3 regions of the Pseudooceanicola sp. DL12 genome follow, and region 2 is predicted to be linked to each of the others. Evidence: riboswitches for the same ligand, from Rfam matches in the RefSeq annotation. Region 2 holds a riboswitch; each other region holds the start of a gene.
The links. Region 2 has a riboswitch for cobalamin ahead of AC0WR5_RS18620 (5-methyltetrahydropteroyltriglutamate--homocysteine S-methyltransferase). Riboswitches for the same ligand answer to the same signal wherever they lie in the genome.
Positions count from the first base shown of each region.

Region 1 (9,505 bases), 210 kb from region 2:
ACCTGCTCAACCTGATCCCGGCGCGCCTCTCGGCGCTGGCGCTCGCCGCCCTCTCCGGCCACCTGCCCGACTGGCGCGCCATCACGGCCGAGGCCCGCCGCCACCGCTCGCCCAATGCCGGCTGGCCCGAGGCCGCCATGGCCCGCGCCCTCGGCGTGGCGCTCTCCGGCCCGCGCTCCTATGACGGGCAGATGCAGGACTTTCCCTTCGTCCATCCCGCCGGGCGCCGCTTTCCCGGCCCCTCCGAGATCGAGGCCTGCTGCACCCGCCTCTGGCAGCTCTGGGCCTGCCTGCTCGGCGCGGCCCTGCTGATTGCCGTCGCCGGTGCCCTGCTCTGACGCAGGATTGAAATTGCCCTGTCCCATTCCGCTGCTAGGTTAGGGCGAAACGTTAACGAGGAACGCCCATCATGCTGAACAAGGCCCTGCTCGCCCTGACGCTCACGCTCTCCCCGCTGGCCGCCACAGCCCAGACCTGCGGCGGCAATTTCAACAGCTTCGTGCAGGGGCTGAAGCAGGAGGCGATCAGCCGCGGCCACGCGCCGGCCACGGTCGACAGTTTCTTCGCCACCGTGCGCCAGGACCCCAAGGTGATCGCCGCCGACCGCAAGCAGGGGGTGTTCCAGCTCAACTTCACCGATTTCGCCCGCCGCCTGATCTCGCAGAACCGCATCCAGGCCGGCGCCTCCAATGCCAGGAAATACGCCGCCGTCTTCGACACGATGGAACGGCAATACGGCGTGCCCCGCGGCATCCTGCTGGCCTTCTGGGCCTTCGAGACGGATTACGGCGGCTACCAGGGCGATTTCAACACGCTGAACGCGCTGGTGACCCTGGCCCATGACTGCCGCCGCCCCTCGCTCTTCCGGCCCCAGGTCTTCTCGGCGCTGGAACTCTACGAACACGGCGATTTCTCTCCCACCGGCACCACCGGCGCCTGGGCCGGCGAGATCGGCATGGTGCAGATGCTGCCCGGCGACATCATCGAAAACGGCGTCGACGGCGATGGCGACGGCCACGTCCGGCTGAAGACCTCGGCGCCCGACGCCCTGCTCTCGGGGGCACGGATGCTGCGCTCGCTCGGCTGGGCCCCGAACCAGCCCTGGCTGCAGGAGATCACGGTGCCCGCCAATCTCGACTGGTCGAAAACCGGGCTCACCACCACGATGACACCCACCCAGTGGCAACAGCTCGGCGTGCGCCCGCGCTCCGGCCAGTGGCAGAGCAGCAACCTGCCCGCCTCGATCATCCTGCCCCAGGGGCGGAACGGCCCGGCCTTCCTCGCCTACCCGAACTTCTCGACGCTCTTCGAATGGAACCAGAGCTTCACCTACGTGCTGACGGCCGCCTATTTCGCCACCCGTCTCTCCGGCGCCCCGGTCTTCGATCCGGGCAACCCCGATCCCGGCCTCTCGGGGCCGCAGATCAAGCAGCTGCAGCAAAAGCTGCAGGCCATGGGCTATGACGTCGGCGGGGTCGACGGGATCCTCGGCGAGAAGAGCCGCGAGGCGGTGCAGAGCGTCCAGGAGCAGCTCGGCCTGCCGGCGGATGCCTGGCCCACCCAACAGCTCCTGAACCGGCTCTGATCAGGCGGAGGGGCGCTGCCCCTCCCGGACCTGCGGCCCTCCCACCCCGGGATATTTCGGGCCAGATGACAGGGGAGCCGCGGCGCTCCTTCATCTGGCCGGAAATATCCCCGCCGGAGGCTCCGGCGACAGCCGGATCACCCTCCGTGTTAACCTTTCGCTCCGGCGCTTTCGCACCGACGCGATACCGACAAGATACCGACGTAATACCGACGTTGGAATCCGGCGATTTCAGAGGGTTAACACATATTCCATTTTCGGCATGCCGACGTGGATCAGGCCACCATCGCCTCGGCCTTTTTCAGGTCGACCGAGACAAGCTGGCTGACCCCCTGTTCCTGCATCGTCACGCCGAAGAGACGGTCCATCCGGGCCATGGTCACGGCGTGGTGGGTGATGATCAGGAAGCGGGTTTCGGTGCGCCGGCACATCTCGTCCAGCAGGTCGCAGAAGCGCGTGACATTGGCGTCATCGAGCGGCGCATCGACCTCGTCCAGCACGCAGATCGGCGCCGGGTTCGCCAGAAAGACCGCGAAAATCAAGGCCATGGCAGTGAGTGTCTGTTCGCCGCCCGAGAGCAGCGAGAGGGTCGAGAGCTTCTTGCCCGGCGGCTGGCACATGATCTCGAGGCCCGCATCGAGGGGGTCTTCGCTCTCCACCAGCACCAGGTTGGCCTCGCCGCCGTTGAACAGGTGCCTGAACAGCAGGGCAAAGTTGCTGTTGACCTGTTCGAAAGCCGTCAGCAGGCGTTCGCGCCCCTCGCGGTTCAGCCCGGCGATGCCGTTGCGCAGCGCCCGGATCGCCTCTTCCAGGTCGGCCTTCTCGGTCACCAGGGTGCCATGCTCCTCGCGGATCTCCCTGGCGTCCTCCTCCGCCCTCAGGTTCACCGCCCCGAGGCTGTCCCGCTGCCGTTTCAGGCGGTTCACGTCAGCCTCGATCTCGTCCGAGGGGGGCATTTTCTCGGGGTCTGTGTCCAGTGTTTCGAGCAGTTTTTTCGGCGTGGTTTCAAGTGCTTCTGCGATACGCTCGGCCGCGGCAGAGACAGCCTCGGCGGCGGCATCGGCACGGGCCTCGGCGCGGGCGCGGGCCTCGCGGGCCTCGGATGCGGTGCGCTCGCTGTCGCGCTCGCTGGCCACCGCCTCGCGCAGCCTGCTCTCCGCCTCGGCCAGGATGTCGGCCGCCGTGGCACGCCGCGCCTCGGCCTCCTCGATCGCCTCGGCCAGTTCCTCGCGCTTTGCGGCGAGCTCCTCCGGCACCGCCATGGCATCCTCGAGCGCCTCCTCGCTCTCGGCGCGGCGCTCGTCCAGCTCGGCGATGCGACGGTCCGCACTCTCCAATCGGTGCTTCCAACCGCTTGTTTCCTTGGTAATTTCCTGGCTGCGACGAATACGGTTGTCGCCTTCGCGACGCAGCTCGTCATGTGCCGCACGACGCGACATCATGGCCATCCGCGCCGCCTCCACCGCCATGCGGATCTGTTCGATCCCGGCACGGGCATCGTCAAGATCCTCCAGGTTCTCCACCGCAGCCTCGGCTTCCTTCACCTGCTTGCGGTTGGCCAGCGACTCTTCCTCGTGCCGCGTCACCGCAAGGCCCAGCGATTCCAGCTTGCTGGCCGAGAGGTTGCGCTCGGCCTCGGCCCGCGACATGCGGCGCGCGGCTTCGGTCAGCATGCGATCCGCCTCGCTCCGTGCGGCCCGCGCTGCCTTGTCCGCGGCGGTCTGCGCGGCCAGCAGATCGACCAGAGCGGCATGCGCCGACCGGGCCTCCTCGGCCCGCGCCGCGGCCTCGTCCAGTTCAGCCTGCAATTCCTTGAGGCGGTTCAGCTGCTGCAGTCGCAGGGCCGCCGCAGAGGGCGCATCCTCGGCCCAGGCGCGATAGCCATCCCACCGCCAGAGATCGCCCTCGACTGTCACAAGCCGTTGCCCCGGCTTCAGTTTTTCCTGCAGCCCAGCCCCCTCGCCCGCGGACACGAGGCCGATCTGAGAGATCCGGCGCCCCAGCACCCCGGGCACCGTGACGTGATCCGAGAGCGGCGTCACACCGGCGGGCAATGCCTGTTCGGCCCCATAACCCGGCAGTTCGACCCAGCCCGAGGGCCCGTCACCGGCCACCACCGGCGCCCGCAGATCATCGGCGAGCGCCGCGCCCAGAGCCTTTTCGAACCCCGGATCCACCTTCAGGTCATCCAGGAGCTGACCACCCTCGGTGGAGTCACGCTGCACCAGTTTCGTCAGCGCGTTGACCTCAGCCCGCAGGGCGCTGACCTCGCCCTCGGCCTCGGACCGGGCCGCGCGTGCATCAGCCTCTTCGCCCTGTGTCTCGGCGCGCGCCGTTTCGGCCTCCGCCAGGGCCTCTTCCGCAGCTTCCACCGATCCGCGGGCCATTTCCTCGGCCTCCACGGCGGCTTCGAAATCTTCCTCCGCCCGCTCCGTCGCCTCGCGCGCTGCACGGACGGCCTCGCGGGCCTTCTCGGCTTCGCCTTCGCTCCGCGACAGGGTCTTGCGACTGTCATCCAGGAAGCGATGGGCCGACTGGTGACGCGCCGCCAGCCGCGCAACGTCTTCCGTCAGTTGAGAAAGATCCGATTCGCGATCACTCAGCACCGAGGCCGCCTCGGTGGCCAGCTCTGCCGCCTCCGTCAGCCTATCGGCATGTCCCTCATGGGCCTTGGCGATCTCGCGTGCCTCCCATTCCAGGCGCTCGATGGTCTCCTCGGCATCCCGGTTCAACCCGGCCTCACGCTCGCGGTCACGCACCAGCTGCTCGATCCGACCCTGCAGGGTCAGGATCGCCTGCTTCGCGCGTTCCTGTTCATCTGCCATGGCATCGCGCTGCACGACCAGACGCTGCAAAACCGCCGCGGCAATCGCCTCTTCCTCGCGTTTCGGCGGCAGTTCCTCTTCCAGCCTGGCCCTCAGCGCCTCGGCGTCCCGTGCCGTGCGCTCGGCCTGCGAGGCCGCCGTCGATCGTTCGCGCAACTGCGCCAGCGCGGCATTCCGTGCCTCGTCCGCCTCGCGCCAGCGCCGATAGAGCAAGAGCCCCTCGGCCTGCCGAAGCTCCGTGCCGATCGCGCGGTACCGGGCGGCCTGCCGCGCCTGACGGTCCAGCGTGGCCAGCTGCTGGGCCAGCTGCTCGACCACGTCATCGACCCGGGTCAGGTTCTGCTCGGCACCCTTCAGCTTCAGCTCGGCCTCGTGGCGCCTCTGGTAAAGTCCCGAAATACCTGCAGCTTCTTCCAGGATCCGGCGTCGATTCTTGGGCTTGGCGTTGATCAGCTCGCTGATCTGCCCCTGCCGGACCAAGGCCGGAGAATGCGCCCCGGTCGAGGCATCGGCAAAGAGCATCTGAACGTCGCGGGCCCGCACGTCCTTGGCATTTGCCTTGTAGGCACTGCCGACGTCGCGGGTGATGCGGCGCACGATCTCGATCTGGTCCTCGTCGTTGAATCCTGCGGGCGCCACGCGATCGCTGTTGTCGATATGCAGGCTGACCTCGGCGAAATTCCGGGCCGGGCGCGACGACGCCCCGGCAAAGATCACGTCCTCCATGCCGCCGCCGCGCATGGCCGTCGGGCGGTTTTCGCCCATGACCCAGCGCAGCGCTTCCAGCAGGTTCGACTTGCCACAGCCGTTCGGCCCGACAACGCCGGTCAGCCCGGCATTGATGATCAGGTCCGTCGGGTCGACGAAACTCTTGAAGCCGGTCAGTCTGAGCCTGGAAAAATGCACGTTTCGCTCGCCTTCGCGTGATTCAGCCTGTCGGGACAGAGTGAGGAGCGAAGAGCTGCGAGTCAACGAAGTCTCAACTGCATCTGGGGCAAGACCGAAAGTTATCCCCAAGATATTGCGCAAACCCGCGTCTTTTCGCCGGTCTGGAAATGCCATGCCGCCGCCCTTCTTGCCGAAAACGGCTTGACGCCGCCCCCGCGGCAACGGCAGTGATAGAGGATGCAAGGTTCCCCCGCATGGGCGCAAAGCGCCCGGGGGTGAAACGGGAATGCGGACCGGGTGACCCAATCAGGGGCCCGTCAGCCGCAGCCGCCCCCGCGACTGTGACGCGGCAAGCAGGTGCTTCGATGCCACTGGGATCCCCGGGAAGGCCGCACCTGCGCCAGAGCCGCCAGCCAGGAGACCGGCCCTGCATCGAGAAACCCATGCATGCCGTCGGGGTTGACGGCTACGGAGTACAGAACATGCATATCGAACCCGGGCTCGTGAGCCCCGCCAAGATGCTTTTCGCCTATGCCACCGCGGCAGGCGCAGGCGCCTATACCGTCAAGCTGGCCCTGGATGCCGCCCGTGAAAAGGGACTTGCCTCCCTGGCCGCGCGCACCGCGATGTCCACGGCTGCCGTCTTCAGCTTCTTCCAGATCCTGCCGCACCAGCCCGTTGGCGTATCCGAAGTGCACCTGATCCTCGGCTCGACCCTCTTCCTGCTCTTCGGCGCCGCGCCGGCTGCCTTCGGCCTCGCACTCGGCCTGCTGATCCAGGGGCTCTTCTTCGCTCCCTTCGACCTGCCGCAATACGCCGCGAACGTGACCACGCTCTTGGTGCCGCTCTTCGCGCTTCAGGCCGTGGCCAACCGCATGATCAAGCCCGACACCCCCTATGTCGACATCCGGTACCGCGATGCGCTGGCCCTCTCGGTCACCTATCAGGGTGGCGTCGTCGCATGGGTGGCCTTCTGGGCACTCTACGGCCAGGGCTTCGGCGCTGCAAACGTGGCTTCTGTTGCCACCTTCGGTGCCGCCTACATGGCCGTCGTCCTGATCGAGCCGCTGATCGACCTCGCCGTACTTGCCGGCGCCAAGTCGCTGAACGGGCTGTCGAAATCCGGCCTGACCACGCCGCGGCTCTTCAACGGCGCATAAGCTCCGCCTGATCCGAACCTGCGCGCGCCGGGGGCCAGCCCTCCGGCGCCGCTTTGCATTTTCGTACACGTTTCCCGGAGCTTCCCATGCCCGCTAAGATCCCCGCGACCGTCATCACCGGCTTCCTCGGCGCCGGCAAGACAACCCTGATCCGCCACATGCTGTCCAACGCCGAGGGCAAGCGCATCGCGTTGATCATCAACGAATTCGGCGACCTTGGCGTGGATGGTGACATCCTGCGCGGCTGCGGCGACGCGGCCTGCAAGGAAGAGGACATCGTGGAGCTTTCGAACGGCTGCATCTGCTGCACCGTGGCCGAAGACTTCGTGCCGACGATGGAGGCGTTGCTGGCCCGCCCGGACAAGCCCGATCACATCGTCATCGAGACCTCCGGGCTTGCCCTGCCCCAGCCCCTTATCCGCGCGTTCAACTGGCCGGGCATCTCGACCAAGGTCACCGTGGACGGTGTCGTTACCGTGGTGGACGGCAAGGCCGTGACCGAGGGCCGGTTTGCAGCCGACGAGGCCGCCGTGGCCCGCGCGCGAGCCGCAGATGACAGCATCGACCACGAAACGCCGCTCGCCGAACTCTTCGAGGATCAGCTGGCCTGTGCCGACATGATCGTGGTGAACAAGTCTGACCTGCTTTCCTCGGCCGAACTCGCCTCCACCATGGACGCGCTGAAATCCGGCGCACGCCCCTCCGTGCAACTGGTCTCCTCCTCCATGGGCGCCCTGCCCGTCGATGTGCTGCTCGGCATGGGGATCGGCGCCGAGGGTGACATGGAAGGCCGCCACGAGGTGCACCATCATCACCACCACGATCACGACGACGATCACGATGAGGACGACGATCACGACCATCATCACCACGACCACGATGATTTCGAGAGCTTCGTCGTGACCCTGCCCGAGATCACCGATCCAAAGGCCTTCTCGGCAAAGGTCACCGAGGTGATCCGCGCCCATGACATCCTGCGTCTCAAGGGGTTTGCAGCGGTCACCGGCAAGCCCATGCGCCTGACGATCCAGGCTGTGGGCCCCCGCATCGACAGCTACTTCGATCAGCCCTTCGGCAGCGGTACCCGTGAAACCCGCCTTGTCGTCATCGGCCAGGCCGGTCTTGATCGTGCCGCCATCGAAAAGGCACTCGCCGCATGATCATCGTCGAGAGCACGACACCGACCGCGCCCGACGCGGTCAGGCTCCTCGACGCGTCACAGGCGTTGATGCGTGCGCTCTACAAGCCAGAGGAAAACAATTTCCTCAGCCATGACGAACTGGCCCGTGACGACATCCGCTTCTTCACGGCGCGCATCGGCCGCGATGTGCTGGGCTGTGGCGCGCTTCAGGTCAAGGACGGCTACGGCGAAGTAAAGAGCTTCTTCACCGACGAAGTCGCCCGCGGCCGCGGCATCGGCGCCGCCCTCCTCCGCCGGATCGAGGACCAGGCCATCGAGGAAGGTCTCTCCGAGCTCAAGCTCGAAACTGGCGATGCCCTGGCTGCCGCCTGCCGGCTCTACGAACGCCACGGCTTCAGCCGCTGTGGCGTCTTCGGCAACTACGAGGACAACGGCGTCTCGGTCTTCATGACCAAGGCACTTTCCGCCGGATAGCACTGCAGGGGCCGGCGCTCTTCGGCCTCCCCGTCATCTGGCCCCCAATACTGCCGCCGGAGGCTCCCGCCGTGGTCCACCTCCGGTGGCTCGACACTTCAGAGGTCCCATGCACCTTCTCGCCGCCACCCCCGGCCGCATCGATGATGGCAACGAGGCCGTCGACCTGCAGCAGACCCCTGCCGACCTGGTGGTGATATCTGCCGCCGATACCGAGCTGGCGGCCCTGTCGCAGGCGCGTGCGGCCCTTTCCGACGCGCCATCCCTGCGCCTGGCCCGGCTGACAGACCTGACGCACCCGATGTCGGTCGACCTCTACCTCGATCAATGCGCCACAGCATCGAAACTGGTGGTTGTGCGGGTACTCGGCGGAACCGGCTACTGGCGCTATGGCATGGAACAATTCTCGGCCCGGCTGCACGAGGCCGGCGTCCCCTTTGCCGCCCTGCCCGGCGACGACAAACCCGATCCCGAGCTGCGCAGCCTCTCGACCCTGCCCGACGCCGATTACGACGCGCTATGGGCCTATCTCGTCGAGGGCGGCCCCGCCAATGCCGCTGGTTTTCTCACCTATTGCCGCGCCCTGCTGGACGAAGCGGAAAAGCCCGCCCCGGCGGCGCCGCTCCTGCGCGCCGGCCTCTACTGGCCCGGAGAAACGGCCCCGAGCCTCGATACGCTCCGCGCCCATTGGCAGGCAGAGGCGCCGACGGTTCCGCTGGTCTTCTACCGCGCTCTGGTTCAGGGCGCAGGCCTTGCCCCCATCGACGGGCTGGTCCACGCCCTGCGCGGGCGGGGCCTGAACCCGCTGCCGGTTTTCGTAGCCTCGCTCAAGGATCCGGTTTCCGCCGCTACGCTCGACGGGCTCTTCGCCGAAACCGCCCCGCAGGCGATCCTGAACTGCACCGCCTTTGCCACCGGCTCGCCCCATGGCGACAGCGGCGACCAGAACCCCTTTACCCAGCCCTCCGCAAACCAGGCGCCGGTCTTCCAGGTTGTCCTTGCCTCCTCCTCGCAGGAGGCCTGGTCGGACGGGCTCACCGGCCTCTCCGGTCGCGACATCGCGATGAACGTGGCCCTGCCGGAGGTCGATGGACGCATCCTGACGCGCGCCGTCAGCTTCAAGGGCGAGAGCCATTTCGACAGCGCCACGCAATGCGCCATCGCGACTTACCGGCCGCGCGCCGACCGCATCCGCTTCGTGGCAAGCCTCGCCGCAAACTGGTGCCGGTTGCGGGCCACCGCTGCTGCGGATCGCAAGGTTGCCCTGATCCTGGCCAATTACCCGAACAAGGACGGCCGCCTGGCCAATGGCGTGGGGCTCGACACTCCGGCTGCCACGGTTCATGCCCTCAACCTGCTGCAGGGGGCAGGTTACAGCGTGGAGGCAGTGCCTGCCGACAGCGACACCCTGATGCAGGCAATACTCGCCGGC
Region 1 is NZ_CM149884.1:3,759,840-3,769,344, forward strand. Features, by position in the region: gene cbiB (adenosylcobinamide-phosphate synthase CbiB) at 1-338, shown strand, start outside; gene AC0WR5_RS17620 (lytic murein transglycosylase) at 410-1,585, shown strand; gene AC0WR5_RS17625 (chromosome segregation SMC family protein) at 1,861-5,316, opposite strand; cobalamin riboswitch at 5,524-5,742, shown strand; gene AC0WR5_RS17630 (energy-coupling factor ABC transporter permease) at 5,781-6,458, shown strand; gene cobW (cobalamin biosynthesis protein CobW) at 6,545-7,618, shown strand; gene AC0WR5_RS17640 (GNAT family N-acetyltransferase) at 7,615-8,073, shown strand; gene cobN (cobaltochelatase subunit CobN) at 8,183-9,505, shown strand, end outside.
Region 1: it holds a riboswitch for cobalamin, as region 2 does, so the genes downstream of both, AC0WR5_RS17630 (energy-coupling factor ABC transporter permease) here and AC0WR5_RS18620 (5-methyltetrahydropteroyltriglutamate--homocysteine S-methyltransferase) in region 2, are expected to answer to the same signal.

Region 2 (9,505 bases):
ACGACCCAGGCGGCCAGGATTTCCCCCACGCGGGAGAAGGACAGCGGCAGGGCGACATCGAGGCTCTCTGCGCGGGGCAGGGTGACGTCGGTGTAGTGGCTGGCATAGACGCGCATGCCGGCCTCCTTGGCGGCGGCGATCTGCGGCGCCAGCGCCTCGGGCGGGATGCCCCCCATCAGGTCGATGGCGTCGTAGCCGTTGGTGATGGCGTATTCCATGCCCTGCACCCATTGCGTGGGCTGGCCCTGGTTTTCCCAGGCCATGAACTCCAGCCCGACCTGCTTGGCGGCGGATTCCATCTGTTCCGAGATGCCGTTGATGAAGGGGTTGGAGTTGCTGAGCGGGATCGAGAAGAGCTTCTTGCCCTCGACGCAGGCGGTGGCGTCGAAGGGCGCACCGGGGGGCGAGAACTCGGGCAGCTGCGAGTATTCGTCGACGATGGCCTGGGCCGCGGCGACATCGGCGGCCTGGGCCGCGGGGGCGAGGGCGGCGGCCAGCAGGCCGGAGGCGACCGTGAGGCGCAGCCCGGCGCGCAGGCCGGTGGTGAGGTTGGTCATGGCATGTTTCCCTGTTGCGAGCATTTTGCTTTGGTCCCGGTGGCGCTCTGCGGCGCCTGGGGGCGAGGGCGGCGGGGAAGGCCGGGGAGGGGTCCGGGCCCGCCGTTCGCCCGTGGAACAGGTCAAATCTGAGCCGTGCATGCCCCTTTCCGTCAATTTCAAGATTGTGCATATCCCGGGTGAGAATTTCTAAGCTGGCCCTGAATTGACAGTACGCCCGAGGAATGGTGAGGGTCTGAGGGCCGGGCAGTTCCCTGCCAGCTCCCCGCGTGACAAGCCCGGCGATAAGTCGCGAGAAATCGCGTAGATCACTGTAAAGATTGACAATATGACAGAAGCCTCACTTCCGCACGTACCTGCGGGACATAGAGAGCCGCGCCTCGGGCCCGCCCTCGCGCTGACCACCGCCTCGCAGATTGCGGCCACTGCCTCGGTTCTGGCGCTGACCACGATCCCGACGCTGGTTGCCGAAACGCTCGGTCTTGCGCCGCAGGACCTCGGATATCAGGTCAGCCTGATCTACGCCTCGGGGATCGTGCTCTCGATGCTCTCGAGCACCATGGTCAAGCGCTGGGGCGCGGGGCGCGTGGGGCAGCTGGCGCTTCTGGCGGCGGGGATCGGCTTCCTCGGCCTCTCGACGGGTGTGGCGGCAGGCGTGGCGCTGGCCTCGATGCTGATCGGGGTGGGCTATGCGCTCAACAACCCGTCATCCTCGCATATCCTGTCGCGGCTGGCGGCGCCGGAGCGGCGCAACCTGATCTTCTCGGTGAAGCAGGCGGGCGTGCCGCTGGGCGGCATGCTGGCGGCGCTGGTGATCCCGCCGCTGGCGCACCGGATCGGCTGGCAGCAGACGTTGATGATCTTCGCGGTTCTGCCGCTTGGGCTGGCGGCGCTCTATTTCACCGTGATCCGCAGCTGGGACACCGACCGCCGCCCCGAAACCGCCATCGGCCGCGGCATCTGGAAGGGCCAGGCGCTCGTCTGGCGCAACCCCGACCTCAGGGCGCTTGCGGTGCTGGGCTTTCTCTATTCCGGGGTACAGCTCTCGATCTCGACCTTCATGGTGGCCATGCTGATCGAGCAGTTCGGCTGGGACCCGCTGCGCGCGGCCGGCGTCGCGGCGGTGCTGCAGGCGGCGGGGGCCGTGGGGCGGCTGCTCTCGGGCATCCTGGCAGATGCTCTGCGCAGCGGCTTCCTGGTGCTGGGGCTGATCGGGGTGCTGACGGGGCTGAGCTGCCTCGCCTTCGCCTTCATCGGCAGCCTGCCCCTGCTGGGCCTCGGTGCCGTGGTGCTGAGCGGGCTGACCGGCCTCGGCTGGAACGGGGTTCTGCTGGCGGAAACCGCCCGGGCCAGCCCCGGCCATGGCACGCTCACGGGCGAGGTGCTGACCTATACCTTCCTCGGTGTCACCGTGGGCCCGGCCGGCTTCTCGCTGGCCTTTGCCGGCCTCGGCAGCTTCACCGCCACCTTTGCCGCCTTCTCCGTCCTCGCCTTGGCTGGCGGGACCCTGGCCCTGCAGCGCCACATGCGCCACCGCCGCGAGATGATCCTGCCGCCACGCTGACGGAGAGGGCGGAAGCCTCCGGCGGGGATATTTGGCACAGGGAAACGACAGGTTCTTTTGCCTGTTTCCCTGTTTCGAAATATCCCGGGGGAATCTCCGCAGGAGATGGGGGCAGAGCCCCCTGCCTTACACCGCGAGGAAGGGCAGCGGCAGGCCGAAGACCGCCGCCAGCAGGATGAAGTTCAGGCCCAGAACGATGACCGCGCAGAGCGTGGCCAGGATGCGGGTGAGCCGGGAGGGCAGGAATTCTCCCATCAGGTCGCGGCGCGAGATGAAGGTGATCAGCGCGATCATCGGGACCGGCAGGGCGATGGAGAGCACCACCTGGCTGAGCACCAGCGCGCGGGTGGGATCGACGCCCATGGCCACCACCACGAAGGCCGGGACCATGGTGATCAGGCGGCGCAGCCAGATCGGGATGCGGATGCGCAGGAAGCCCTGCATGATCATCTGACCCGCCATTGTTCCCACCACCGAGCTGGAGATGCCCGAGGCGATCAGCGACGCCAGGAACATGCCCGCGGCGGCCGCGCCCAGCAGCGGCGTGAGCGTATGCCAGGCGGTCTCGATCGAGGCGATCTCGGAATGGTCGGGATGGAAGGTGGCGGCGGCCATCATGACCATGGCCATGTTGACCATGCCGGCGATGGCCAGGGCCACCACCACCTCGGTGTTGGAGAAGCTGAGCAGGCGGCGGCGCTCGCCGCTGTTGCGCACGGCGGCGCGGTTCTGCGTCAGGCCGGAGTGCAGGTAGATGGCATGGGGCATGACCGTGGCGCCGATGATGCCCACGGCGATGGTGAGCGCCTGGGCATCGGGCAGCGCGGGGCGGGTCAGCCCGGTGAAGGCGGGGCCCCAGGCGATGGGCGCGATCACCACCTCGGCCAGGTAGGCCAGGCCGATGACGCCGACGAGGGCGCCGATGATCAGCTCCATCGGGCGGAAGCCCTGACGTTCGAAGAGCAGGATGGCATAGGTGACGATGGCAGTGATCACCATCCCCACCATCAGCGGCAGGTCGAAGAGCAGCGACAGGCCGATGGCGCCGCCGAGGAATTCCGCCAGGTCGGTGGCCATGGCCGCGACCTCGGAGACCGCCCACATCACCCAGACCAGCGGTTTCGGCAGGTTGTCGCGGCTGAGCTCGGCCAGGTTCTTGCCGGTGACGATGCCGACCCGCGCCGAGAGGGCCTGGAACAGCATGGCGATCAGGTTGGCCAGCAGCACCACCCAGAGCAGCGCATAGCCATAGCCCGCGCCGGCCTGGATGTTCGTCGCGTAGTTGCCCGGGTCCATGTAGGCCACCGAGGCGATCACCGCCGGCCCCGCGAAGAGCAGCCGTGCGCGCAGGCCGCCCCCGCCATTGGCCAGGACGGCGGACATGCGGCTTCGGGTGCGGTCTGTGAGGTTCGAGGACATGATGACGGGTATCTGGCAATATAGCTGACGGACGGATAGATAGCCTTTGCTATACCTTTGGCAAGAGCTTTCCATGGAAAGCCGGATGCGGGGCCGCGGCCGGGCGGATATCCCGGCGGGGATGCGACAAAAACGGGCAGGCGGTACTGGTGATGATGTGATACGCTGGGTATAGGGTATTCCCGGCATATCGAACCGCCCAAGGAAAGGCGCTGCCATGGCAGAGGACACCGACAGCACGGCGCATCCGCATGACAGCGCCCAGGCCACGCGATTCACCCGGGCGCGGGAGAAGCAGGCCAATGCGCTGCTGGAGGATTACGTCGAGATGATCGGCGACCTGATCGAGGAGGTCGGCGAGGCGCGGGTGGCCGATATCGCCTGTCGCATGGGCGTGGCCCAGCCGACCGCCACCAAGGCGGTGGCGCGGCTGAAGCGCGAGGGGCTGGCGACCGCGCGGCCCTATCGCGGCGTCTTCCTGACCGATGAGGGGGCCGAGCTGGCCTGTCGGGTGCGGACACGGCACCGCACGGTGGTGGCCCTGCTGATGGCGATCGGGGTGCCCGAGGAGACCGCCGAGATCGACGCCGAAGGCATCGAGCACCATGTTTCCGACAGGACGCTGGCGGTCTTTGAACGCTTTCTGCAGCGGCAGGGGTAAGCCGGCCGGCGCCGGACGGGCGCTGTCATTCATAATCAATATGCCGATTTTTCCAATGTTGCGCAGGGCTTGACCCGTGGACAGAAGGGCCGCCGGGACCTACCTATGAGGCAGCTTCAGGTGGCAGGCTGGGATGCCTGCCCGAGAGGGAAGCCGGTGCGATGCCGGCGCTGCCCCCGCAACTGTAAGCGGCGAGCCCCGATTCGGGATGCCACTGGCCGAGATGGCCGGGAAGGCGGACCGGGGCGCCGAGCCGCGAGCCAGGAGACCTGCCTGAGAGCTGAAATGTCCACGGGCGGAGGGCCCGGGGGGCCGAAGTGCAGGAGCGCGGCTGCGCGCCCGGTGCCTTGTGTCGCCCGTTTCCCTGCCCATAGCTTCGGGGTTGAAAGCAGATGACGCAGACTTTCCGCATCTTGCTGGCGGTGCCCTGACCGGCGCGGCCGGGCGGATCACCATCACAGATTTTCCAGGACGATGACCCGCGGCCGGTTCACCGGCGGCGCGGGAGAGAATGTGCCGGGCCGGACCCGGCGAAAGGACCGAGATGAAAGATACAGAAACCACGAACCAGGGCGGGGCGGCCAACCGTGCGCTGCCGCCGTTCCGTGCCGACCATGTGGGCAGCCTGCTGCGGCCCAAGACCGTGGCCGAGGCGAAATTCCTGCCCGCCGAAGAGCGGCGGGCGGTGGAGGATGCCGCGATCCGCGGCCTGGTGAAGATGCAGGAGGACGTGGGCCTGAAGGTGGTGACCGACGGCGAGGCGCGCCGCGACTACTGGCATTTCGATTTCTTCCGTGCGCTGAAGGGGGTGGAATTCACCTCTGGCGACAATCCGAAATTCGCCAACGGCAATGCGCCGGAGGACACGCCGGCGATCACCGGGGCGCTGGATTTCCCCGCCGATCACCCGATGCTGGATCACTATCGCTTCCTGGCTGAAACCACGAAGGTCTGTCCCAAGATCTCGATCCCCGGGCCCTCGGTGCTGCACATCGGGATCACGGACGAGCTGAACCATCACGCGCCCTACCGCAAGGATCGCGAGGCGCTGCTGGAGGCCATGGCCGCGACCTGGAAGAAGGCGGTGCAGGGGTTCTATGACGCCGGCTGCCGGTACCTGCAGATCGACGACATCATCTTTGCCTTCCTGGGCGACCCGGCGCACCAGACGCGCCTGAAGGAGACGCGGGGCCTCGATGCGGAATGGCTGGTGGACAGCTATGCCTGGATGCTGAACGAGGCGATCAAGGACCGCCCCGAGGACATGGTGATCGGCATGCACATGTGCCGCGGCAACTTCCAGTCGAGTCACGCGGCAGAGGGCGGGTATGACATCTCGGCCGATGCGATCTTCAACAGGACGGACGTGGATGTCTACTTCATGGAGTACGACACCGAACGGGCCGGGGGGCTGGAGCCGCTGCGGCTGCTGCCGAAGGGCAAAAAACGCGTGATGGCCGGGTTCATCACCACCAAGACGCCCGAACTCGAGAAGGACGATGACCTGTGGCGCAAGTTCGACGAGGCGTCGAAATTCGTCGACATGGACCAGCTGGGCATCGCACCGCAATGCGGCTTTGCTTCGACCCACCACGGCAACCACGTGACCGAGGACGACCAGCGCCGCAAGCTGGAGCTGGTGGTGCGCACGGCCGAGAAGATCTGGGGCGAGGCCTAGGCCCCGCGCGGGTGGCGCCCCTCGCGGGGGGCGCTGCCGAAATGGCGGCGATAGGCCGCGGCGAAATGGGCGGGCGTGGCAAAGCCCGTCATCGCCGCCACCTCGCCCACCGGCAGGGCGGTTTCCACCAGCAGCGCACGCGCGGTGTCGAGACGGAGCTGACGGTAGAGATCCATCACGGAGAGGCCCGTGGCGGCCTGCACCCGGCGCTGAAGTTGTCGCGGGCTGAGGCCCGAAAGCGCCGCGACCTGATCGAGAGAGAGCGGATCGGCGATATGGCTCTCCATCAGGTCGATGGCGGCCTGCACGGGCGCGGGCAGAGGGCCGAAGGGCGCGGGCGCGGCGGATTGCTGTTCGGCCTCGGGCGGGCGCACCTCGGCCTGCAGGAACCAGTCTGAAATGCGGGTGGCAAAGACCGAGCCGTGATCGCGCGAGATGATCGTGTGCATCATGTCGAGCGGCGAGGTGCCGCCGGCGCAGGTATAGCGCGCGCGGTCGATCACGAAGAGGCGCCGTTCGAGGATGGCGGTTTCGGTGAGCGCGGGCATGTCGTCGAAATGGTGCCAGTGGACGGTATAGCGGAAGCCCTCGAGCAGGCCGGCGCGGGCGAGGATGACCGCGCCGCCGGAGATCGCGCCGAGCGCGACGCCCGCGCGGTCGCAGCGGCGCAGCCAGGCAAAGAGCACGGGATCCTGGATCAGCGCCGGATCGCCCCCGGCCACCACGAAGACCAGGTCGAAGGTCACCCCGGCGCGGGAGAAGGGCAGTGCCTCGAAGCTGCTGCCCGAGGAGGCGCGGACGGTCGGCTTGCCGAGCGAGAGAACGGTGACCTCGTAGAGCGGTTCGGCCGAGAAGAGATTGGCCGCGCGCAGCGGTTCCATCGCCGAGGCGGTGGACATCATGGCGTAGCCGTCGACCAGCAGGAAGGCGATGCGGCGGAGCGGCGGGCGCGGAGGCGCGGGCGGGATGATCTCTGACATCATGGCATTTAGAGAAAAGTATATGTCCTTTTCAAGACAGATCCTGGGGCGCGGCATGGCTAGACAGGGGCCGATTGCAAAGGGAGCATCTGCATGGGTTTGTTTCGGGGATTCTCCGGTCTGAGGGTGGCGGTGGACACGCTGCGCGGCCACAAGGGGCTTAAGCCGCTGTGGCGCAATCCCGACCCGAAGGCCGAATATGACATCGTGATCGTGGGCGGCGGGGGCCATGGCCTCTCGACCGCCTTCTACCTGGCGAGCGAGTTCAGGGAGCTGAAGGTGGCCGTGCTGGAGCGCGGCTGGCTGGGCTCGGGCAACATCGGGCGCAACACGACGATCATCCGCTCGAACTACCTGCTGCCCGGCAACGAACCCTTCTACGAGATGTCGATGAAACTCTGGGAGGGGCTGGAGCAGAGCTTCAACTTCAACGCCATGGTCAGCCAGCGCGGAATCATCAACCTGATCCATACGGATGCGCAGCGTGACGCCTATCGCCGGCGTGGCAATGCGATGCTGCTGGCGGGTGCCGATGCCGAGCTGCTGACCCGCGAGCGGGTCGAGCACATGTATCCCTGGCTGAACTTCGAGAACGCGCGGTTTCCGATCAAGGGGGCGCTGATGCAGCGGCGGGCGGGCACGGCGCGGCACGACGGCGTGGCCTGGGGCTATGCCCGCGGTGCCGACATGCGCGGCGTCGACATCATCCAGAACTGCGAGGTCACCGGGTTCGACATCCGCGAGGGGCGGGTGCACGGGGTGGAGACCACGCGCGGCCCGATCCGGGCCAAGAAGGTGGGCGTGGCCGTGGCCGGATCGTCGAGCCGGGTGATGGCGCTGGCGGGCATGAACCGCCTGCCGATCGAGAGCCATGTTCTGCAGGCTTTCGTCTCGGAGGGGCTGAAGCCGACGATCGGCGGGGTGATCACCTTTGGCGCCGGGCATTTCTACATCAGCCAGTCGGACAAGGGCGGCCTTGTCTTTGGCGGCGACATCGACGGCTACAATTCCTATGCGCAACGCGGCAACCTGCCGGTGGTCGAGGACGTGCTGGAAGGCGGCATGGCCCTGATGCCGGCCATCGGGCGTGCGCGTCTGCTGCGCAACTGGGGCGGCATGATGGACATGTCGATGGACGGTTCCCCGATCATCGACAAGACCGGGATCGAGGGCCTCTATTTCAACGGCGGCTGGTGCTACGGCGGCTTCAAGGCGACGCCGGCGAGCGGCTTTGCCTTTGCCCATCTGATTTCCACCGACCGGCCCCACGAGACCGCCGCCGCCATGCGGCTGGACCGTTTCGCGCGCGGCTACCTGATCGACGAACGCGGCGCCGGTGCGCAGCCGAACCTGCACTGAGGTTTTTCCATGCTGATCCCACATCCCCTTCTCGGGCTGCGCGACGCGCAGGAATTCACCTATCTCGGCGACGTCAGCCTGCTGAACCGTCCCGACGGCATGGCGCCGGACGCCGAGGCCGCATTTGCCGCCTATGTCTATGAGCGCGAGAACCCCGCGGGCCTGCACCGCGAGCTGTGGTTCCACGAACAGGGCGACCGGTCCTGGCTGGTGGTGACGCGCAACACGCTGACCCACGAGATCCTGGGCGCCGAACTGGCGAGCGACTACAAGAAACGGGAGGGCGGCCAATGACGCGTCTTGCGCAGGGTGGTCTGATCGACCGCGACAGGGTTCTGACCTTCACCTTCAACGGCAAGCGCTACCCGGCGCATCCGGGCGACACGCTGGCCTCGGCGTTGCTGTCCAACGGCGTGCGCATGGTCGGCCGGAGCTTCAAGTACCACCGGCCGCGCGGCGTGGTGAGCGCCGGTAGCGAGGAGCCCAATGCGCTGGTGACCCTGCGCAGCGGCGCCCGGGCCGAGCCCAACACCCGCGCCACCATGGTGGAGATGTTTGCCGGGCTGGAGGCCCGCAGCCAGAACCACATGGGCCCGCTGGGGGCCGACCTGCTGGCGGTGAACGACCTGATGTCGCCCTTCCTGGCGGCGGGGTTCTACTACAAGACCTTCATGTGGCCCAAGGCCTTCTGGGAAAAGCTCTACGAGCCGGCGATCCGGCGCGCGGCGGGCCTTGGCAAGCTGTCGATGGAGGCGGATCCCGACCGCTATGACAAGGGCTTCCTGCATTGCGACCTGCTGGTGATCGGCGCGGGCGCGGCAGGCCTGTCGGCGGCGCTGACGGCGGGGCGTGCAGGTGCCCGCGTGGTGCTGGCCGACGAGGATTTCCGCATGGGCGGGCGGCTGCTGTCGGAAAGCCATACGCTTGCGGATGCGCCGGCCACCGACTGGGTGGCGGAGGTACTGGCCGAGCTGGCGAGCCTGCCCAACGTGCGGCTGATGCCGCGCACGACGGTCTTCGGCGCCTATGACCACGGGATCTTTGGCGGGGTGGAGCGGGTGGCCGACCACCTGCCCGAGCCGGGCGATCACGTGCGCCAGAGCCTCTGGCGGATCACGGCGAAGCGCGCGGTGCTGGCCGCCGGCGCCACCGAGCGGCACATCCCCTTTGCCGACAACGACCGGCCGGGGATCATGCTCTCCGGTGCGCTCAGGGCCTATGCCAACCGATGGGGCGTGTCGCCGACGGTGAACCACAGCGACCGGGTGGCGATCTTTACCAACAATG
Region 2 is NZ_CM149884.1:3,965,984-3,975,488, reverse strand. Features, by position in the region: gene AC0WR5_RS18640 (sugar ABC transporter substrate-binding protein) at 1-557, opposite strand, end outside; gene AC0WR5_RS18635 (MFS transporter) at 886-2,121, shown strand; gene AC0WR5_RS18630 (Nramp family divalent metal transporter) at 2,248-3,540, opposite strand; gene mntR (manganese-binding transcriptional regulator MntR) at 3,758-4,201, shown strand; cobalamin riboswitch at 4,304-4,492, shown strand; gene AC0WR5_RS18620 (5-methyltetrahydropteroyltriglutamate--homocysteine S-methyltransferase) at 4,746-5,879, shown strand; gene AC0WR5_RS18615 (GlxA family transcriptional regulator) at 5,876-6,859, opposite strand; gene AC0WR5_RS18610 (sarcosine oxidase subunit beta family protein) at 6,953-8,218, shown strand; gene AC0WR5_RS18605 (sarcosine oxidase subunit delta) at 8,228-8,512, shown strand; gene AC0WR5_RS18600 (sarcosine oxidase subunit alpha family protein) at 8,509-9,505, shown strand, end outside.

Region 3 (9,505 bases), 1.2 Mb from region 2:
AGGATCCGTTGATCCTCAGCGCATCCAGAACCCTTCGCGCTTGATCTTGTTGCGAATAGCCTGTTCCTTGCGCGGCAGGTCATCCTGATCGAAAAGGGCGCGCACCTTGCGACCGCGGCCCTGAAAAATCATGCGCTTCATAGGATCATAGGCCTTCAGGACCTTCTTGATCCTGTTGGGGGCGGTTATCTCTTCCAGCACATCCACCGCCTTGTCGCTCTCGCGTGCGTAGAGCAAGGGCAGGAGGCGATAGTGACAGGTCGTGGCGCCGTCGATCATCCCGGGGGGCAGGGTGGCACGCCCGCCGCCAAGCGCATGGATGACAAGGGGCAGGACAGCCTGGTCAAGCCATGGATCCAGCGGCTGACACACGAGCGCGTCCGGCGGATCATTCCGGAGCGAGAGTGCGTAGTCGAGAAAGAGTTTTCCGAACGTCTGCGGGCTTTCGTAAAAGAAGAAACCTGCATTGAAGTACAGGTATCTCTTCCAGAATTCGTCCGGCCAGGCGGTATCGAGACTGCTTTCGAAATCGAGCCCGAAGCGATTATAGAGCGCCTTCCATGTCTCGCTGTAGCCGGGACCGTAGAGTTCGATCACGGGCCATGTACCTTCCCGTCGCATCGAAGCAGTTGGACGGGAGAAATCGAACGGCACCTCCGTCAGCTCATCAAGGATCAGCGTATCGCTGTCGAAGAACACGAAAGGCGCGTCGGGCAGGGCCGTGAGGCACTCGATCTTGTTGCCGTAGGGGTATTTTTCCCCGAAATACCTGCTCTCGAAGGGCAGGATCTCTGCGCCGAGATCGGCGAGGAGGCTGCGCACCTCGGAATTGCCAATCCGCGGATCCGCGCTCCAGGTATGGCCGGGCTGGGGCTCCGCCACCAGCAGTCTGCCCTTGAAGCCGGGACTTTTCGCGCGGAGAGAGGCGGCAAAGAGTACAGCTTCGTATTCAAGCCGGCCCGATTGGCCGACGATCACGATATTGAAGCTGTCGTCTGCCGCCATAGTTTCGCTTCCAGTGGAAAGATATTGAAAATACGGAGAAATCCCTGCCGCGCCTGTATACCCTGATGAGGTTGGCCTTGGAAGGGAGAGATCGGCACCCTTCCGTTTTTTCCAGCGCCCTGTGCCGGGGCGGTTGATCTTGCGGCGTATCGACCGGCAGGGACGCGCTCGGTCTCAGAAAGTCCAGTCTTCGTCCTCGGTCGCGACGGTGCGTCCAATGACATAGGAAGAGCCTGATCCGGAAAAGAAATCATGGTTTTCACTGTCCGGCGACAAGGCCGCGAGGATGGCCGGGTTCACCTGTGTCAGCTCCTCGGGGAACATCGCCTCGTAGCCGAGGTTCTGCAGCGCCTTGTTCGCATTGTAGTGCAGGAAGGCGGTGACATCTTCGGTCAGGCCGATTGGGTCATAGAGATCCCGGGTATAGTTCACCTCGATTTCGTAGAGCTCGAACAAAAGGCCAAAAGTGTAATCTTTCAATGCTTTGCGCTCTGATTCCGACAGGGCTGCCTGCGCCTTCTGGAACTTGTAGCCGATGTAGTAGCCGTGAATGGCCTCGTCGCGGATGATCAGGCGGATCAGGTCGGCGGTATTGGTCAGCCGCGCGCGACTAGACCAGTACATCGGCAGGTAGAACCCTGAATAGAAGAGGAAACTCTCGAGGAAGACGCTGGCGATCTTGCGCCTTAGCGGGTCCTCGCCGGGATTGTAGGTTGAAAGGATTGCCTTTGCCTTGGCTTGCAGGTGAGGGTTTTCCTGAGACCAGCGAAATGCTTCATCCACTTCGCGTGTCGAGCAAAGTGTTGAAAAGATGGATGAATAGCTGCGGGCGTGCACTGATTCCATAAAGGCGATATTGGTCAGGACGGCCTCTTCGTGCGGGGTCAGCGCATCTGCGAGCATGGTCGGCGCGCCGATGGAGCCCTGGATGGTATCAAGCAACGTCAGCCCGGTGAAAACGCGGATCGTGAGCTGCTGCTCCTCGGGGCGAAGCTGGGACCAGCTCTGCAAGTCATTGGAAAGCGGAACCTTTTCAGGCAGCCAGAAGTTGGCCGTAAGCCGGTTCCAGACCTCGAGGTCCTTGTCGTCCTGCAGGTGATTCCAGTTGATCGCGGCGGGAACGGCGCGGGTTGTTTCGTCGATATCTTTCATGATCGGATCCCGTGAAAAGGGCGCGAAAAACCGTGTCGGTATTACGTCGGTATCGCGTCGGTATTGCGTCGGTGCGGTTTCGGGTGCGCGGCGGGGCGCGCCTGCTTCGTCTTTCGGGTAATACTCCGGGGTGCGGGGCTGAGCGCCGCGTCAGAGGGTGCAGGACACGCAGCCCTGCACCTCGGTGCCCTCCAGTGCGGTTTGGCGCAGGCGCACGTAGTAAATCGTCTTGATGCCCTTTCGCCAGGCGAGGATCTGGGCCCGGTTGATGTCGCGCGTGGTGGCCTCGGCCGGGAAGAAGAGTGTCAGCGACAGCCCCTGGTCCACATGCTCGGTGGCAGCGGCATAGGTCTCGATCAGGGCCTCGGGGCCGATCTCGTAGGCGTCGCGATAGAACTCCAGGTTCTCGTTCGTCATGAAGGGGGCGGGATAGTAGACGCGGCCCAGCTTGCCCTCCTTGCGGATCTCGATGCGCGAGACGATCGGGTGGATCGAGGAGGTGGAATTGTTGATGTAGCTGATCGAGCCGGTGGGCGGCACCGCCTGTAGATTGCGGTTGTAGAGGCCATGCGCCATGACCGCATCCTTAAGCGCCTGCCAGTCGGCGCGGGTGGGCAGGGCGATACCGTCGAAGAGGGCGGCCACGGTCCCGTTCTCCGGCAGCCAGTCTCGGGTCACGTATTTCTCGAAGAAGCTGCCGTCGGCATAGGCCGAGCGCTCGAAGCCGCGGAAGCTCTGCCCGCGTTCGCGCGCCAGCAGGTTGGAGGCGCGGATGGCGTGATAGGCCACGGCGGCGAAGTAGACTGAGGTGAACGCTACCCCCTCGGCGCTGCCGTAGTGGATGCGCTCGCGGGCGAGGAAACCGTGCAGGTTCATCTGGCCTAGGCCGATGGCGTGGCTCTCGTCGTTGCCGCGGCGCACCGACGGCACGGAATCGATGGCGGACATTTCCGACACCGCCGTGAGCGCACGGATGGCCGCCTCGATCGTGGCGCCGAAATCGGGGCTGTCCATCGTCTTGGCGATGTTGAGAGAGCCGAGATTGCAGGAGATGTCGGTGCCGAGGTGGTCGTAGGAGAGGTCGTCGTGGAAGGTCGAGGCCTCGTTCACCTGCAGGATCTCGGAGCAGAGATTCGACATGGTGATGCGACCGTCGATCGGGTTGGCACGGTTCACCGTGTCCTCGAACATGATGTAGGGATAGCCGCTCTCGAACTGAATCTCGGCCAGGGTCTGGAAGAAGGCCCGGGCGTTGATCTTGGTTTTCCGGATGCGCTTGTCCTCGACCATTTCCGCGTATTTCTCGGTGACCGAGATCTCGGAGAAGGGCCGGCCATGGACCCGCTCAACGTCATGGGGCGAAAAGAGGTACATGTCCTCGTTCCGCTTCGCGAGCTCGAAGGTCACGTCGGGGATGACCACCCCGAGCGAGAGTGTCTTGATCCGGATCTTCTCGTCGGCATTCTCGCGCTTGGTGTCGAGGAAGCGCAGGATGTCAGGGTGGTGGGCATTGAGATAGACCGCCCCGGCCCCCTGCCGCGCGCCCAGCTGATTGGCATAGGAGAAGCTGTCCTCGAGCAGCTTCATCACCGGTATGACACCGGAGGACTGATTCTCGATTCCCTTGATGGGGGCGCCATGCTCGCGGATATTGGTGAGCATGAGGGCCACGCCGCCACCACGCTTGGAAAGTTGCAGGGCCGAGTTGATCGAGCGGCCGATGCTCTCCATGTTGTCCTCGACCCGCAGCAGGAAGCAGGAGATGAGCTCTCCGCGCTGTGCCTTGCCGGCATTGAGGAAGGTGGGGGTGGCGGGCTGGAACCGGCCCGAGAGGATCTCCTCCATGAAGGACATGGCAAGCGCCTCGTCCCCGCGCGCGAGCGTCAGGGCGACCATGACGACGCGGTCCTCGTAGCGCTCCAGGTACCGTTTCCCGTCGCGGGTCTTGAGGGTGTAGGAGGTGTAGTACTTGAAGGCGCCGAGGAAGGTGGGGAAGCGGAACTTTCGCGCGAAGGCGGCGTCCCAGATCCGGTGCAGGAAGGCGGGGGCGTAGGCCGTGAGCACTTCCTTCTCGTAGTAGCCCTCGTCCACCAGATAGCCGAGCTTTTCCTCGAGCGAGTGGAAGAAGACGGTGTTCTGGTTGACGTGTTGCAGGAAATATTGCCGCGCGGCCATCCGGTCGGCGTCGAAGCGGATCTTTCCCTGGTCGTCGTAGAGGTTCAGCATCGCGTTCAGCGCGTGATAGTCGAGCGCATCGTTCAGGCGGTCATCAAGCATTCCGTCCCCCGGGTGAGTTTGTCGAGCCCGGCGCGGACGCGGGCGATGTCGGTTTCGGTGCCGGCCAGCTCGAAGCGGTAGAGCAGGGGCACGTTGCATTTCCGGGCGATGACCCGGCCGGCGAGGGCGAAGGTGGTGCCGAAGTTGCGGTTGCCGGCGCCGATCACACCGCGCAGGCCGGTGCGGCGGGCAGGATCGTTGAGCAGGCGGATCACCTGTTTCGGTACCGCACCACGCCCCTCGCCATCGGCGTAGGTGGGGCAGATCAGCACGTAGTCACGCGGCAGATCGGGCAGCGGGTCCGCGGGTGACAGCGGGATCCGCTGTGCCGCACGCCCCAGACGGGCGACGAACCGCGCGGTATTCCCGCTGGCCGAGGAGTAATAGAGGAGGCCGGTCACCGGATCAGCCCAGCCGGGCGATCATGTCGGGGCGGAAGCCGGCCCAGTGGGTCTCTCCGGCCATGACGACGGGGGCCTGGCGATAGCCGAGGGCGGTGACGCGGGCCAGGGCCTCGGGATCGGCGGTGAGGTCGATCGTGTGAAAGGCGAGGCCGCGGGCGGTGAGCGCGCGGGTGGTCGCGGTGCATTGCACGCAGTCGGGCTTGGAGTAGACGGTGATGGTCATGTGCATCCTCATGCGGTCTGCGGGAGAGGACGCGACGGGAACCGGCCGGCAGGGAGCCCTGCTTGCTGCACACGCGCCCCCGAACCCTCCGTTCGTGGTCATCAGTCAGCTTGCGGCAGGTCTCCTGACTTCGCGGGTCAATGCTTGGCTGGCCTTCCCGGGGCATGTCCCAGTGGCACGATCAGCCGCGCTCGCCGCTTACAGTTGCGGGGGCAGTGCCGGAATTTCACCGGCTTCCCATCTTAGCGCCAGAGCGAGTCTGGCGAACCGAAAGCTCCGCCATATGGTGTCAGGAGGCGGGGTGATGTCAACATGTAGATTTCTGGGGGGAGGGGCGCGCAAATGCTGGCCGGGCAAAGCCCAGACGCAAGCGCCCTCCGGTGCCCGCGGGCCCCGTGAGATAACCACCGATTTCCGAAGGGGGAAATGGTGGGCGACCCTGGAATCGAACCAGGCATGGGTCTCCCCGGCGGAGTTACAGTCCGCTGCCGCACCTTGCAGCTCGTCGCCCTGATCGCCGGGCCGTGTGGGCCGTGGCGGATCGTGAGGGGGTGATTACCGGCGGCGCCCGGGGGCGTCAACCAGAAAATTTGCCCTTCTTGCTTGCGACGAAAGAAGGTGCGGCGTAGGAGGCCGGAACGTGCGAAAAACACCGGAAATTGCGGTGCGGTATCGCGTCGGTATAACGTCGGTATCACGTCGGTACTGCAGTGCAGCATTTGGGCGCCGGTCGCGCAGCCCCGGGAGAGCGGAATGAAAAAGCCGAAATGGGTCGTCGAGAAGGAACAGGCGAAACGGGCCAGCGCCGCCGAGACGGTCTGGCTGTTCGGCCTGCATGCGGTGCGCGATGCACTGCAGAATCCCGCGCGCGAGAAACTGCGCCTGGTGGTGACGAAGAACGCGCTCGACAAGCTGGCCGATGCCGTGGCCGAGGCGGGCATCGAGCCCGAGATGAGCGATCCGCGCAAGTTCGCCGCCCCCATCGATCCGCAGTCGGTGCACCAGGGCGCCGCGCTGGAGGTCAAGCCGCTCGACTGGGGCTCCATCGCCGACCGCTGCCTGGGCGATGGCACGCGGCCGCCGCGGGTGGTTCTGCTCGACCGGGTGACCGACCCGCATAACGTGGGGGCGATTCTGCGCTCGGCCGAGGTTTTCGGGGCCTGCGCGGTGATCGCGCCGCGCCACCATTCGGCGCCCGAGACCGGCGCGCTGGCCAAGACGGCAAGCGGCGCGTTGGAGCGCCAGCCCTATCTGCGGGTGCGCAACCTGGCGGATGCCATCACCGAGCTGCAGCGCATGGGTTACATGGTGCTGGGCCTGGCCGGCGAAGCCGAGCAGAACATCGAGAGCACCCTGACGGACGAGCTGCGCGAGCGGCCCGTGGCGCTGGTGCTGGGGGCCGAGGGGCCGGGGTTGCGGGAGAAGACCCGAGAGACCTGTGACGCGCTGGTGCGGATCGAGTTTGCCGGTGCCTTCGGCTCGCTGAACGTGTCGAACGCGGCGGCGGTCGCGCTCTACGCCGTGCGCTCCTACGGGGCCTGAGGGCGGGGCGAGCGAACCGAGAGAGGGCGACGAGGGAAGGGCGGGTGCAACCCTGATGGCCTGCGTTCGCCTTAGGGTTTCGTTCACAAAGTTATTACACCCTCTTCATATCCCGTACGGACATTCTAAGTACGGTACAGAAGCACCGGCACGGAACGCCGATGTTTCCTTTCACTGTCCCTCGTTCCGCACTGGCGCCCAGGAAAACCCTGGGCGCTTTTTTCTTTTCCGCGGCGCCTCCGGCGCTAGGATCGGAGGGGCATGCCGTGGAGGGATTGGAATGACTTACGATGATGCGGATCTGACGCGGATCCTGCGCGACAGCAAGGTGATCGCGGTCTGGGGCATGACCCCGGATCCGGCGCGGCCGGACAATTTCGTGGCGGCCTTCCTGCAGGCGCGCGGCAAGCGGGTGATTCCCGTGAACCCGCGGTTCGCGGGGCAGGAGATCCTGGGCGAGAAGGTCTTTGGCACGCTGCAGGAGGTCGGTGATGCCCTGGGGGAGACGGTCGACATGGTCGACATCTTTCGCCGCTCCGAACAGGTGCCTCCGGTGGTGGATGACGCGCTGGAAGGGTTGCCGGGGCTGAAGGTGATCTGGATGCAGGTGGGTATCGTCAACGAGGCCGCTGCTGCCAAGGCCGAAACCGCGGGCGTCGAGGTGATCATGGACCGCTGCCCCAAGGTCGAGATGCCACGGCTGGGCCTCTGAGAGCAGGAGGGGGCTCTGCCCCCCAGTTTTTTAGTAGAAGAGGGGGCTCTGCCCCCCCGTTTTTTAGTAGAAGAGGGGGCTCTGCCCCCTCGGGCCTGCGGCCCTCACCCCCGGACGTATTTTGGGAAAGATGAAGGGACTACCGCCGCGCACGCAGGCCGGGCGCGGCGCTCGGTTTCATCTTTCCTCAAATACGGAAATGTCGGGCGGTTTCAGCCCTTTGGCCGGGCAGCCTTTTCGGCGATGCCAGAGGTGCCTTCGCGGCGTTCCAGCTCGGCCAGCACATCCGTCAGCGGCACGTCGCGGGCCGCCAGCATGACGAGGAAATGGTAGAGCACGTCGGCGCCTTCGGAGGCAAGACGCGCGCGGTCGCCCTTCACGGCCTCGATGATTGCCTCGACGGCCTCTTCTCCGAATTTCTCGGCACATTTCTCGGGGCCCTTCGACAGCAGCTTGGCGGTCCAGCTGCTCTCGGGGTCCGCGGTCTTGCGCGCCTCGATGGTGGCGGCGAGCTGGGTGAGAATATCGCTCATGTCAGCCTCATGGGGATGCCCGCGTCTGCCATGTATTCCTTGGCCTCGCGGATGGTGTAATCGCCGAAGTGGAAGATCGAGGCGGCCAGCACGGCGGAGGCGCCGCCCTCCTTCACCCCGTCGACGAGGTGCTGCAGGGTGCCGACCCCGCCGGAGGCGATCACCGGCACCTCGACCGCGTCGGAGATGGCGCGGGTGAGGGGCAGGTTGAAGCCGGCGCGGGTGCCGTCGCGGTCCATCGAGGTGAGCAGGATTTCCCCGCAGCCCTTTTCGGCGACGAGTTTGGCGAATTCGACCGCGTCGATGCCCGTTGGCTTGCGCCCGCCGTGAGTGAAGATCTCCCATTTGCCGGGGGAGACGGTCTTGGCGTCGATGGCGCAGACGATGCACTGGCTGCCGAACTGGTCGGCGGCACGGGCGATCACGTCGGGATCGGCCACGGCGGCGGAGTTGAAGGAAACCTTGTCGGCGCCGGCGAGCAGCAGGTTGCGCACGTCCTGCACGGTGCGGACGCCGCCGCCCACGGTGAGCGGGATGTAGCATTGCTCGGCCGTGCGGGTGACCACGTCGAACATGGTGCCGCGGTTTTCATGGGTGGCGTGGATGTCGAGGAAGCAGAGCTCGTCTGCACCGGCGAGATCATAGGCGCGGGCGGCATCGACGGGATCGCCGGCATCGCGCAGGTCGACGAAGTTCACGCCCTTGACCACGCGGCCGTCGGCCACGTCGAGACAGGGGATGATGCGGGTTTTCAGCATGGGCCGGCCCTCTGATTGTGCAGCGTCGTCTTAGGCAGGCGGCGGCCGGGATGCAATGGGGCCGATGGCGCCCGTGGCGCGGGATCAGGCGGTCTTGCGGCTGCGCACCACCGCTTCGCAGATCGCGGCGACGATCACCAGGATCGGACCGGCGGCCAGGTAGGCGGTGATCGAGAGCAGGATGGCCGGGGTCATGAAGGAGATGAACTGGCTCATCGCGTCGCCGCCCATGCAGTTGTGGTAGCCGTTGACCAGGTCGCCGACGCAGAGGTTGCGGGCGATGACCGAGAGCGCGGCAGCCAGGGCGAAGAAGAGACCACCGATGCGCAGGATCCAGAACGCCCAGCGGCTGCGCGCGCGGAAGGACAGCAGGTAGGCGATCAGCGGCACGATGACCAGCAGGGCGGAGGCAACTTCGACGGGCATGTCAGGTGTCCTTGGTAACGGCGGTATCTGCGGGCGGTTTCGGCAGGGCAAGCAGGATCAGGCGGGTGAGGCCCCAGAGCATGGCAAAGCCCGCGGAGATCGGCCAGAGGAAGAGCGGCCCCCAGGCGGCGATGAAGCCGACATTGTAGGCGAATTGCGACAGGTCGCGGCCGAGGATGCCGCAGGGATGGGCAGAGCCCTCGTCGATACGGCAGCCGTGGCGGGTGAGCGCCAGGGTGGTGCCCATGGCGATCAGCCAGATCGCCACCGGTGCCAGTACGCCGATCAGGCCGACGCGGTCGACCCAGCGGCGCTGGCGTTTCGGGGAGGCGGGCGGAGGTGCCATGGACGCTGCGGATCAGGCCCTGAGGGTGGCGAGGGCCTCGCGCAGGTCGATCGCGCCGTCATAGAGCGCGCGACCGGAGATGGCGCCATCGAGCGGGGCGCCGCAGGCCTTCAGAGCCTTGAGATCC
Region 3 is NZ_CM149884.1:2,782,970-2,792,474, reverse strand. Features, by position in the region: gene AC0WR5_RS13040 (hypothetical protein) at 16-1,005, opposite strand; gene nrdF (class 1b ribonucleoside-diphosphate reductase subunit beta) at 1,180-2,157, opposite strand; gene nrdE (class 1b ribonucleoside-diphosphate reductase subunit alpha) at 2,308-4,434, opposite strand; gene nrdI (class Ib ribonucleoside-diphosphate reductase assembly flavoprotein NrdI) at 4,416-4,835, opposite strand; gene nrdH (glutaredoxin-like protein NrdH) at 4,840-5,061, opposite strand; cobalamin riboswitch at 5,159-5,348, opposite strand; tRNA gene AC0WR5_RS13015 (tRNA-Tyr) at 5,489-5,572, opposite strand; gene rlmB (23S rRNA (guanosine(2251)-2'-O)-methyltransferase RlmB) at 5,815-6,603, shown strand; gene AC0WR5_RS13005 (CoA-binding protein) at 6,884-7,315, shown strand; gene AC0WR5_RS13000 (phosphoribosyl-ATP diphosphatase) at 7,528-7,848, opposite strand; gene hisF (imidazole glycerol phosphate synthase subunit HisF) at 7,845-8,606, opposite strand; gene AC0WR5_RS12990 (hypothetical protein) at 8,691-9,032, opposite strand; gene AC0WR5_RS12985 (hypothetical protein) at 9,034-9,378, opposite strand; gene hisA (1-(5-phosphoribosyl)-5-[(5-phosphoribosylamino)methylideneamino]imidazole-4-carboxamide isomerase) at 9,391-9,505, opposite strand, start outside.
Region 3: it holds a riboswitch for cobalamin, as region 2 does, so the genes downstream of both, nrdH (glutaredoxin-like protein NrdH) here and AC0WR5_RS18620 (5-methyltetrahydropteroyltriglutamate--homocysteine S-methyltransferase) in region 2, are expected to answer to the same signal.